One region of the Labrys monachus genome, then DNA from elsewhere that is predicted to be linked to it. Evidence: predicted binding sites of a transcription regulator. Region 1 holds the regulator's gene; the other holds the start of a gene.
What was found. Region 1 encodes HrcA, which represses chaperone genes, less so after heat shock. Its sites were predicted from a motif close to GTTAGCACTCNCNNNNNGNGAGTGCTAAC; they were not measured.

Region 1 (5,862 bases):
ACATAGGCGACATGGCCCGCGCCGAGCGCGGCCAGCATTTCGGGGGTAGGCGTAGGAGTCTTATCGTTCCGGATCATTTTGTCCTCCTGAACGTCGTTGAAATCGGAATGAAGAGGGAATGCGAGGGGTTCCGTCAGTCCCGCACCGAGATGTCGATCTTTTTGGCGACCCTCTCCGGCTCAGGCCGGATGAGATCGACGGACAGAAGCCCGTTCTTGAGATCGGCGCCCATCACCTCCATGCCGTCGGCAAGAAGGAAGGTGCGCTGGAACTGGCGCGCGGCGATGCCGCGATGCAGATAGACGCGCGATTTGTCGTCGATCTGCCGTCCCCTGATGACGAGCTGGTTTTCCTCGATCGAAACGTCGAGCTCTTCATGGCTGAAGCCGGCGACGGCGAGCGTGATGCGCAGCCGTTCGGGCGGGCGCTCGCAGGAGCCCACGCGCTCGATGTTGTAGGGCGGATAGCCGTCATTGGCGGCTTTGGCGACCCGGTCGAGCGCGCGTTCGATTTCGTCGAATCCGAGCAGGAAGGGGGAGTTCAAGGTAGGTACACGCGACATTTCAAAGTCCTCGCAGGAAGCGACTTTGGAGGGACCCGTTCGGCATCCCCCTTGCTCCGGGCGTCCGGAACACACCCAATATGGGCACAAGCCGGCCGCTTTCAAGAGTTTCCGCCGGGAATGTGCACCCGCCGCACCGACGTGTCCGAGGCTCGTCGCGGGTTTCCCTTGCCATCGCCGGCCACCCCGGGGCAGGAAGGGCGCATGAACGCGCTCCCCCCCGGCCTTCTCGTCGCCGCCCCGCGCTCCGGCTCGGGCAAGACCACGCTGGTGCTCGGCCTTTTGCGGGCGCTGGCGCGCGGCGGCGTGGCGGTGCAGCCGATGAAATGCGGGCCGGATTATATCGATCCGGGCTTCCATGCGGCCGCGGCCGCCCGCACGAGCTACAATCTCGACAGCTGGGCCATGCGCCCCGCTCTGCTCGACAGCCTGGCGCGCGAGGCCGCAGGGGGCGCCGACCTCTTCCTGTGCGAGGCGCTGATGGGCCTGTTCGACGGCGTGGCGCTGCCGGGCGCGGCGGGCGACGGCTCCTCCTCGGGCATCGCCGCGCGCCAGGGCTGGCCCGTCCTGCTCGTGCTCGACATCTCCGGCCAGTCGCAGTCGGCGGGGGCGGTCGCCCGCGGCTTTGCCGGCTTCCGGCCCGATGTGCGGATCGTCGGCGTCGTCCTCAACAAGGTGGCGAGCCCGCGCCACGAGGCGCTGGCGCGCCGGGGCATCGAGGAGGCCGGCCTGCCGGTCGTCGGCGTGCTGCCGCGGCGGACCGACCTCGTGCTGCCCGAGCGCCATCTCGGCCTGGTGCAGGCCGAGGAGACCGCCGAGCTCGACCGGCGCCTCGACGCGCTCGCCGATTTCGTCGAGGCGCATTGCGACATCGCCGCGATCCGGGCCCTCGCCGCCTCCACCCGCCTGGCCGAGACCCCGCCGGATGCCGGCCTGCCGCCGCCGGGCCAGCGCATCGCCCTCGCCCGCGACGCCGCCTTCTCCTTCGTCTATCCGCATCTCCTCGCCGGCTGGCGGCGCCAGGGCGCGGAGATCCTGCCCTTCTCGCCGCTGGCCGACGAGGGCCCCGCGCCGGACGCCGACGTCGCCTGGCTGCCGGGCGGCTATCCCGAGCTGCACGGGGCGCGCCTCGCCGCCAATGCCCGCTTCCGACACGCCCTGCGGCAGTTCGCCGAAACGCGCCCCGTCCATGGCGAATGCGGCGGCTACATGGTGCTGGGCACCGCCCTGACCGATGGCGAGGGCGCCGTGCACCGCATGGTCGGCCTGCTCGACCTCGAGACCAGCTTCGCCAGGCGGCGGATGAGTCTCGGCTATCGCCTGGCCGAGCTGAAGGAGGACTGCGTCCTCGGCCGGCGCGGCAGCGCGGTGCGCGGCCACGAATTCCATTATTCGACGACGCTGCACGCCGGCGATGCGCCGCTCTTCGGGGTGATGGACGCCCATGGCGGCGATCTCGGCGCCCTCGGAGGTCGGCGCGGCCATGTCACCGGCTCGTTCTTCCACGTCATCGACAAAGCGTGAGCCCTCCGGCGGGCGCCGCAGCGCACAACGGGATTGAATAAACCGCAATTGGCCTTCACAGTAGGCAAAGGAGATATGCCCTTGTCCGCCGTGACGCCGCCCATCGCCCCCACTGAACTGGCGCAGCTCAACGAGCGCTCGCGCGAAATCTTCCGCCAGATCGTCGATTCCTATCTGGCGACCGGCGAGCCGGTCGGCTCGCGCAACATTTCGCGCCTGCTGCCGACCTCGCTGTCCCCCGCCTCCGTGCGCAACGTCATGCAGGACCTGGAGATGCTCGGCCTGATCCAGGCGCCGCATACCAGCGCCGGCCGGGTGCCGACCGAGATGGGCCTGCGCTTCTTCGTCGACGCCATGCTCGAATTCGGCGATCTCGCGGCGCAGGACCGCGCCCAGATCGACGCGCAGATCCGGGCCGGCATGTCGTCCAAATCGCTGGAAGGCGTGCTGACCGAGGCCTCCGCCATGCTGTCGGGCCTGTCGCGCGGCGCCGGCGTCGTCGTCACCGGCAAGCGCGACCAGCGCCTCAAGCATATCGAATTCGTGCGGCTCGAGCCCCACCAGGCGCTGGTGGTGCTGGTGTCGGAAGACGGCTCGGTCGAGAACCGCATCATCACCGTGCCGGTCGGCCTGCCGACCTCGGCGCTGGTGGAAGCCTCCAATTACCTGAATGCGCGGGCGCGGGGGCGGACGCTCGCCGAGCTGCAGCAGGAGATGCGCCGGGCGCTCGACATGGGCCGGGCGGAGCTCGACGACCTCACGGCGCGCCTGATCGCCACCGGCCTCGCCTCCTGGGGCGGCAGCGCCAGCGACATGCCCCAGCAGCTGATCGTGCGCGGCCAGGCCAACCTGCTCGAGGACCTGCGCGCGACCGAAGACCTCGAACGCATCCGCCTGCTGTTCGCCGACATCGAGGCGAAGAAGGATCTCATCGATCTGCTCGGCCGCGCCGAGGCCGGCGACGGCGTGCGCATCTTCATCGGGTCGGAGAACAAGCTGTTCTCCCTCTCCGGCTCGTCGATGATCGCCGCCCCCTTCCGCGACGCCAGCCAGAAGATCGTCGGCGTGCTCGGGGTGATCGGGCCGACCCGCCTCAATTACGCGCGCGTGGTGCCGATGGTGGACTATACGGCCAAGGTGATCGGCAAGCTGCTGAACGGGTAGGGCGAAGGACGGCGCGGCGCGGCGATCCCCGATCGCCGTTCCTGGAAACGCGGAGCTTGCGGAAAGAAAGAGGTCGATCGGTGATCGACCCTCCTGCGGATGGGCTGGTCTACGCCCTCACTTCGTTCCGGTCCTCGCGCGGGGCGACGGCGAAATGGGCGCGATAGGAGCGCGACAGGCAGGAAGCCGAGGAATAGCCGCAGGCCATGGCGATCTCCATCACACTCATGTCGGTCTGCCGCAGCAAGCGGCGCGCCCTTTCCAGGCGCAGGCGCAGGTAATAATTGGAGGGGGAATCCTTCAGCTGCGCCCGGAACAGCCGTTCCAGCTGACGCGCCGACACGCCGGACAGCGATGCGAGGCTGCGGGCATCGAGCGGCGTCTCCAGATTCGCCTCCATCGCCGCCACCACCTTGATCAGCTTGCCGTTGCCGACGCCGAGGCGCTTGGGCAGGCTCATGCGCTGGCGGTCGTTGCGGTCGCGCAGGCGGTCGTGGATGAACTGCTCGGAGACCGCCACCGCCAGCGCCTGGCCGTGCTTGCGGGCGATCATGTCGAGCATCAGGTCGAGCGAGGCGGTGCCGCCGGCGCAGGTGAAATGCTGGCCGGCCGTCTCGAACAGCGCCTCGCTGATCTCGATGTCCGGGAAGGCCTCGGCGAAGCCCGAGGCCGCCTCCCAATGCATGGTGACGCGCTGGCCGGCGAGCAGCCCGGCGGCCGCCAGGATCCAGGCCCCGGTGTCGAGCGCGCCAATCTCGCTGCCCCGGCGGGCGAGCCGGCGCAGGGCCGCGAGAGTCGGCCGCGTGGCATGGGCCGCCGGCTCGAAGCCGGCGCAGACGATCAGGGTCGGGATGTCGGCGAGGTCGGCGAGCGCGCCCTCCACCGGGATGGGCCAGCCATTGGAGGCTGCGACGGCCTGGCCGTCGGCCGACCATGCCTTCCACTGGAACAGCGTCCGCCCCGCCAGGCGGTTGGCGACCCGCAGCGGCTCGACGGCGGAGGAGAACGCCATCATCGAGAAATGCGGCACCAGGAAGAAACCGATCAGATCGGGACCCGGGCCCGGATGCGGCCTGAACATCGCGCCTAGGCTCCCGGCCGGAACGCCTTGCACACGGCCGAATCGGTCTCCAGGCGGGGCCCGCCGATGAGGTCGACGCAATAGGGAACCGCCGGGAAGACCGCCTGCAGGCATTGGCGGATCGAGGCGGGCTTGCCCGGCAGGTTGACGATCAGCGAGGCGCCGCGAATGCCCGCGGTCTGGCGCGAAAGGATGGCGGTCGGCACATATTTCAGGCTCTCCTGCCGCATCAGCTCGCCGAAGCCGGGCATCATCTTGCGGCACACCGCCTCGGTCGCCTCCGGGGTGACGTCGCGCTCCGCCGGCCCGGTGCCGCCGGTGGTGCAGATGAGGGCGCAGCCGATCCGGTCGGCCAGATCGATCAGCGTCTCCTCGATCAGCGCCTGCTCGTCGGCGATGACCCGTGCCACCGGCTCCCAGGGCGAGACGAGCGTCTCGGCGAGAAAGGCGATGATCGCCGGCCCGCTGCGGTCCTCATAGATGCCGGCGCTCGCCCGGTCCGATATGGTCACGATACCGATCTTCGTCATGGCAGGACCCTCATGAGCCAAGCGCGTTTGGGCAGAAACAGCGCTTTGCTCTCACTCTTTGTTTTCCGACGCGTCTTTGCGTTTTGCCGATTCCGTCAAAACACAAAACGCTCATGGCTCACCCCATCGGCGCGACATCGACCGAAACCCGCAATGTATGCCCGGCGGAGGCGACGACGACGCCGTCCACCGGGGCGACGTCGGCATAGTCGCGGCCCGCCGCGACCCTGATATGGTCTTCGCCGGCCAGCACCGCATTGGTGGGGTCGAGGTCGACCCAGCCGAGCCCGGCGCCGCACCAGACAGAGACCCAGGCATGGGTGGCGTCGGCGCCGACGAGGCGCTCCTTGCCCGGCGGCGGATGGGTGCGCAGATAGCCCGAGACATAGGCGGCGGGAATGCCGAGGCAGCGCAGCCCGGCGATCATCCAATGGGCGAAGTCCTGGCAGACGCCGTGGCGGGTGCGCGCCACGACATCGAGCGGCGTCGAGACGTCGGTGGCGAGCGGATCGTAGACGAAATCGGCGTGGATGCGCCGCATCATGTCGACGGCGGCGTCGAGCACCGGGCGGCCGGGCTCGAAGGAGGGCTGGGCATAGGCCCGCGCCTCGTCGAGCAGCGGCACGAAGCGGGTGGCGAACAGGTAATGGGCGGGGGCGGCGCCGTCGAGCCCGGCCACGAGCAGCGCCTCGCGGCGCACGTCGCGCCAGGACGGCGTCAGCAAAGCATGCGGCGGCTCGCTCGGCCGGACGTCGATGCGCACCCGCGATTCGAAGCGGTGGCGGGCGGCGGCGCCGGCAAAGCGGACATGGGCGGTGCGGTTGCCGAAGAAGTCGCGTGCCTCGACATATTCGACCGGCTTGGGATCGATGAGGAGATGGGCGGAGAATACGCGCTGGCTGCCGGCCGTCGCCGGCTGCAGGTGCAGGATGCAGCGCGCCGCCGAGACGTCGGTGCGGTAGAGATAGGTGGTGGTGTGGCGGATGGCGTAGAGCACGGCA
Region 2 (5,862 bases), 2.9 Mb from region 1:
GGCTCTCCCGGAGCGCTGCTCCGTCACCCGGCCTTTTCGCCTTCCTTCACCTTCTCGGCGGCGCGGATGGCATCATTGTTCAGCCGGATGCCGACGCTGTCCGGCCGCTCCAGCGGCTCCGGCTTCATCAGGCGCTTGCTGGTGATCAGGTCGATGCCGGCATAGATGCCGCCCTGCTGCTGGGCGACGATGCGCCGGGCGTCGCGGTCGCGGACATCCTCGATGATCTCCTCGGCTTCCTGATTGTCGACGCCGAGCGCCTCCAGCGTGAAGCGGCCGAGGCTGAGGGCGCTCTCGAAGGTCTCGCGCATGTGGAAGTCGACGCCGGCGTCGAGCAGAGCGAGGACGTGCTGGCGGTCATAGGCCCTGGCGAACACCTCGGTGAGCGGAAATTCCGCCTTGACCATCTCGACGATCTTCACCGCATCCGCCCGGTCGTCGATGGCCACGCAGATGACCCGTGCATCGGCCGCCCCCGCGGCCCGCAGCACGTCGAGCCTGGCGCCGTCGCCGAAATAGACCTTGCTGCCGAAGCGGGTGGCGACGTCGATCATCTCCACGTCCTTGTCGATGATGGTGGTCTCGACGCCCGATGTGCGCAGGATCTGGCTCACCACCTGGCCGAACCGGCCGAAGCCGACGACCAGCACCTTGCCGTGGGCGCCGTCGAAATTCTCGTCGATCGTCGGAGCGGGCGGCTCGATACGCTTCAGCGCCCGTTCCATCGCGGCGGCGGCGACCGGTCCGATCAGCATGGTGAAGGCGGCGAGCGCCCTGATGAAGTCGGACTGGCCGGCGGCGAGGAAGCCCGAGGCCGCGCCGAGGGGAATCAGCACGAAGGCGAACTCGCCCGCCGGCGAGAGAATCACGCCGGCGCGCATCGCATCGAAGGCCGGTGAGCCGGTGAGGCGGAAGACCGCTGCGACCAGCGCCGATTTGATGACGGCCAGGCCGAGGGCGAAGGCGAGCAGGAGCGGCCAGGAGCGGAGCACCAGGGCGCCGTCGATGGCCATGCCGACGCTCATGAAGAACAGGCCGAGCAGGAGGCCGCGGAAGGGCTCGATATCGGCCTCGAGCTCGTGGCGAAAATTCGATTCGGCCAGCAGAACGCCGGCAAGGAAGGCCCCGAGCGCCATCGACATGCCGGCCTGCTGCATCAGGAGCGCGGTGCCGAGCACCAGCAGGAGCGCGGCCGCCGTCATCACCTCGCGCGCGCCGGTGGAGGCGAGGATGCGGAAGAAGGGATTGAGCAAATAGCGGCCGACCAGCACGACGGCGCCGATCGCGCCGATCATCGTGGCGGCGGTCGCGAGCCCGCTGCCGGAGGCGTGCGCAGGCGCGCTCTCCATCGCGAAGAGCGGCACCAGCGCCAGGATGGGAACCACCGAGATGTCCTGGAACAGCAGCACGGCGAAGCTGCGCTGACCATAGGGCGCCTGCAGCTCGCCCCGTTCGTTGAGCACCTGCAGGGCAATGGCGGTCGCGGACAAAGCGAGCGAAATGCCGGTGATGGCGGCGCCGGGAAGCGACAGGCCGGACGCTTTGGCGATGGCGCCGAGGACGAGGGCGCAGGCGACGAGCTGCAGGGCACCGAGGCCGAAGATATCGCGGCGCATGGCGAGCAGGCGCGAAACCTGCAGTTCGAGGCCGATCACGAAGAGGAGCAGGACGATGCCGAGCTCGCCGATGTGCTGGATCGAGCCGGTATCCGTGAACAATGCGAAGCCGGACGGCCCGATCGCCACCCCCGCCACGAGATAGCCCAGAATGGCACCGAGGCCGATGCGCTTGAACAGCGGCACCGCGATGACCGCGGCGCCGAGAAACAGGAGGATGCTGGGAAGAAAGCTGGTGCTGGCGTGTTCCATACGCCTTCATGCAGCCTGGAGCGGCGGGAGGTCAATTCCTCAGCGCAGGACTCCTCTTGCGGGCACGGACATCCTGTCGGCTCCTTCCCCAGTCAGGCGTCGAGGATCGGGATCGGCTTCGTTTCGGAGGAAGAAGAGCGGACAGGATGTCCGCGCTCCAAAGAAAAAGGGCGGTGCCTGCGCACCGCCCTTCATATCTGACCAGGAGGCCGGACTTAGAAGTCCATGCCGCCCATGCCGCCGCCGCCCGGCATCGGGGGCATCGGGGTCTTGTCCTTCGGCGCTTCACCGATCATCGCTTCCGTGGTGATCAGGAGCGAAGCCACCGAAGCGGCGTCCTGAAGCGCGGTGCGCACGACCTTGGCCGGATCGACGATGCCCTTTTCGAGCATGTCGACATATTCCTCGTTCTGCGCGTCGAAACCGAAGGTCTGCGATGCGTTCTCAAGGATCTTGCCGACGACGATCGAGCCTTCGACGCCCGAATTCTCGCAGATCTGGCGGATCGGGGCTTCGAGGGCCTTCTCGACGATCTTGATGCCGGCACGGATGTCGGAATTGTCGGAGGTCAGCTTCGAAACCGCAGCCTTGGCGCGCAGCAGCGAGACGCCGCCGCCGGGCACGATGCCTTCCTGGACGGCCGCGCGGGTCGCGTTCAGGGCGTCATCGACGCGGTCCTTCTTTTCCTTGACTTCGACTTCCGTCGAGCCGCCGACGCGGATCACCGCGACGCCGCCGGCGAGCTTGGCCAGGCGCTCCTGGAGCTTCTCGCGGTCGTAGTCGGAGGTGGTCTCTTCGATCTGCGCCTTGATCTGGGCGACGCGGCCTTCGATGTCGGTCTTCTTGCCGGCGCCGTCGACGATCGTCGTCTTTTCCTTCTCGATCGTCACCTTCTTGGCGCGGCCGAGCATCTGGAGCGTGACGGTCTCGAGCTTGATGCCGAGGTCGTCGGAGATCACCTGGCCGCCCGTGAGGATGGCGATGTCTTCCAGCATGGCCTTGCGGCGGTCGCCGAAGCCGGGAGCCTTGACGGCGGCGATCTTGAGGCCGCCGCGCAGCTTGTTGACGACGAGCGTGGCGAGAGCCTCGCCTTCGACGTCTTCAGCGACGATGAGGAGCGGCTTGCCGGTCTGGACGACGGCTTCGAGCACCGGCAGCATGGCCTGGAGGCCCGAGAGCTTCTTCTCGTGGATGAGGATATAGGGATCCTCGAGGTCCGCGATCATCTTCTCGGCATTGGTGATGAAGTAGGGCGACAGGTAGCCGCGGTCGAACTGCATGCCTTCGACGATGTCGACTTCGGTGTCGAGGCTCTTGGCCTCTTCGACCGTGATCACGCCTTCATTGCCGACCTTCTGCATCGCGGTGGCGATTTCGCCGCCGATGAAGGCGTCGCCATTGGCGGAGATGGTGCCGACCTGGGCGATCTCGGCGGAGTTGGCGACCTTCTTGGAACGCTCGGCGATGTCCTTGATGGCCGCGGTCACGGCCATGTCGATGCCGCGCTTGAGGTCCATCGGGTTCATGCCGGCGGCCACGGCCTTGGCGCCTTCGCGAACGATGGCCTGGGCGAGGACGGTGGCGGTGGTGGTGCCGTCGCCGGCGGTGTCGTTGGTCTTGGAAGCGACCTCACGCACCATCTGGGCGCCCATGTTCTCGAACTTGTCGGTCAGTTCGATTTCCTTGGCGACGGTGACGCCGTCCTTGGTGATGCGGGGCGCGCCGAACGACTTTTCGATCACGACGTTGCGGCCCTTCGGGCCCAGCGTGACCTTGACGGCATTGGCGAGAATGTCCACGCCGCGCAGCATCTTGTCGCGCGCTTCCGTGGAGAATTTGACTTCCTTGGCAGCCATAGGGGTGTCCTCAGAATAAAATTGGACGAGGTATCAGCCGCTTACGCGACGATGCCCATGATGTCGGATTCCTTCATGATGAGGTAATCCTCACCATCGAGCTTGATCTCGGTGCCGGACCACTTGCCGAACAGCACGCGATCGCCTTCCTTCACGTCGAGGGGCGTCAGCTTGCCGGCCTCGTCGCGGCCGCCGGGACCAACGGCGACGACCTTGCCCTCCTGGGGCTTTTCCTTGGCCGTGTCGGGGATGATGATGCCGCCTTTGGTCTTTTCCTCGGCATCGACGCGCTGGACGACCACGCGGTCGTGGAGCGGACGGAACTTCATGGCTTTCTTCCTCTTGTGCGACAGGCGCTTGATGCGCCGTCATTCCACATCGAAGGGATTGGTCCGTTAGCACTCACCCGAGGGGAGTGCTAACAGTGACCGCGATGTAGTCCGGCGCCTCCGTCCTGTCAAGATGCGGACGCGCGCGGCGTCCGGTTTTTGACGGTCATGCCGCGCGGGCCCTGCCGAATGTCGCCGCGATGCAGGCGGCCAGGATCAGGGCGGCGCCGGCCAGCGTCCATGCCGTCGGAATCTCGGCGAAGATGCAGTAACCGAAGAACATGGCCCAAATGAAGGCGGAATATTCCATGATGCCGAGCCGGCCCGCCGGCGCCCGCGCATAGGCCCAGGCCATGCACAGATTGCCGGCGGTCCCGAAGATCCCGGCCATGCCGATCATCAGCCAGTGGGAAAGGGAGACGGGCTGCCATTGCCAGGCGCTCGCCGGCATGACGAGGAGGAAGGCGAAGCCGTTGGACAGCAGGACGATCGTCATGATCGAATCCTGCGCGCTCTGCTGGCGCATCAGCACCATGGAGAGGGCGTAGAACAGCGCGCAGCCGAGGGCGGCGGCGATGCCCAGCAAGTCGAAATCGCGCCCCGCTCCGGTTTCGCCGCCATGCACGATGACGACGACGCCGGCAAAGCCGACGAGGATGCCGACGAGGGCGCGCGGCGCCACCGGTTCCTTCAGGATGAGCCGTCCCAGCAGCGCCATCAGGAGCGGCGACAGGAAGGTGAGGGTGATGGCCTCCACCAGAGGAAGCCGGGCGATGGCGGTGAAGAAGCAGGCGGCCGTGCACAGGGCGATGACGGCGCGCAGGAAATTGCGGCGCAGGGCGGCCGGCTTCGGCCAGCCATCGCCGAACAGGAGATAGGCCAGCACCGCGAACAGCGTGCCCGAGCCGTAGCGCAGCGCCACCGCCTGGGTGAGGGGGTAGGCGGCGGTGATCACCTTCATCACCGCATCGAGGAAGGAAAAGAAGGTGACCCCGAGCCCGGCCATGAGGACCGGATGGAAGGAGGCCTCGGTCTTCATGGCGGGGTTTCCGTCTGCGTTGCGAGGGGGCTGGGCCCGCGACGCGGGCAGGTTCCGGACGATCGCGTCGCGCCCGATCTCGTTTCGACCTTGAGGCAAATCAAGCGGATCGAGCCCTCGGCGCCATATCACTCGGCGGCATGGGGCGATTTGGCGTCTCGTTCATGCGCGGTCCGGCAGGATATATCGACCGCGGATGCGGGGATGTCGTCCTCTTCCTATACCGGGCGAACACGCCCGTCGATGCCGCAGGCGCCGATGCGGTGCCGGCGGGGACAGGCGCATCGGCAAGGCCGGATGCGCGCGACCGCGACCAATCGCCGTCCGCCTTCCGCCGAAGGGTGCATCGCGCGCCGAACGGCGTTATGTGTGGGCCAGTCAGACACGGATCGATGATGATGAATTATACGGCAATTTTCGAGGACGCGGTCGAGATGCTGAGGCGCGAGAAGCGCTACCGCGTCTTTGCCGACATCGAACGGATCGCCGGACGCTTCCCCCATGCCCTGTGGCGCACGCCGGCCGGCATGCGCGAGATCGTGGTGTGGTGCTCGAACGACTATCTCGGCATGGGCCAGCACGAAGGCTCGATCGAGGCGATGATCTCGGCGGCGCGCAGGTTCGGCGTCGGCGCCGGCGGCACCCGCAACATATCCGGCAACAGCCACCAGGTGGTGACGCTGGAGGAAGAACTCGCCGACCTCCACGGCAAGGAGGCGGCCCTGGTCTTCACCTCGGGCTACGTCTCCAACCAGACCGGCATCGCCACC

Region 2: a site for HrcA is predicted at 4,119-4,147, ahead of groES (co-chaperone GroES). Genes of this name have one in related genera too.

Annotation. Positions count from the first base shown of each region.
Region 1 is NZ_JAUSVK010000001.1:5,552,711-5,558,572, forward strand. Features, by position in the region: gene J3R73_RS25415 (BQ00720 family protein) at 1-77, opposite strand, end outside; gene J3R73_RS25420 (Hsp20 family protein) at 134-562, opposite strand; gene J3R73_RS25425 (cobyrinic acid a,c-diamide synthase CobB) at 767-2,086, shown strand; gene hrcA (heat-inducible transcriptional repressor HrcA) at 2,162-3,250, shown strand; gene J3R73_RS25435 (GlxA family transcriptional regulator) at 3,360-4,331, opposite strand; gene mog (molybdopterin adenylyltransferase) at 4,337-4,861, opposite strand; gene J3R73_RS25445 (transglutaminase family protein) at 4,980-5,858, opposite strand.
Region 2 is NZ_JAUSVK010000001.1:2,653,001-2,658,862, forward strand. Features, by position in the region: gene J3R73_RS11980 (monovalent cation:proton antiporter-2 (CPA2) family protein) at 24-1,868, opposite strand; gene groL (chaperonin GroEL) at 2,084-3,724, opposite strand; gene groES (co-chaperone GroES) at 3,766-4,053, opposite strand; gene J3R73_RS11995 (DMT family transporter) at 4,220-5,092, opposite strand; gene hemA (5-aminolevulinate synthase) at 5,491-5,862, shown strand, end outside.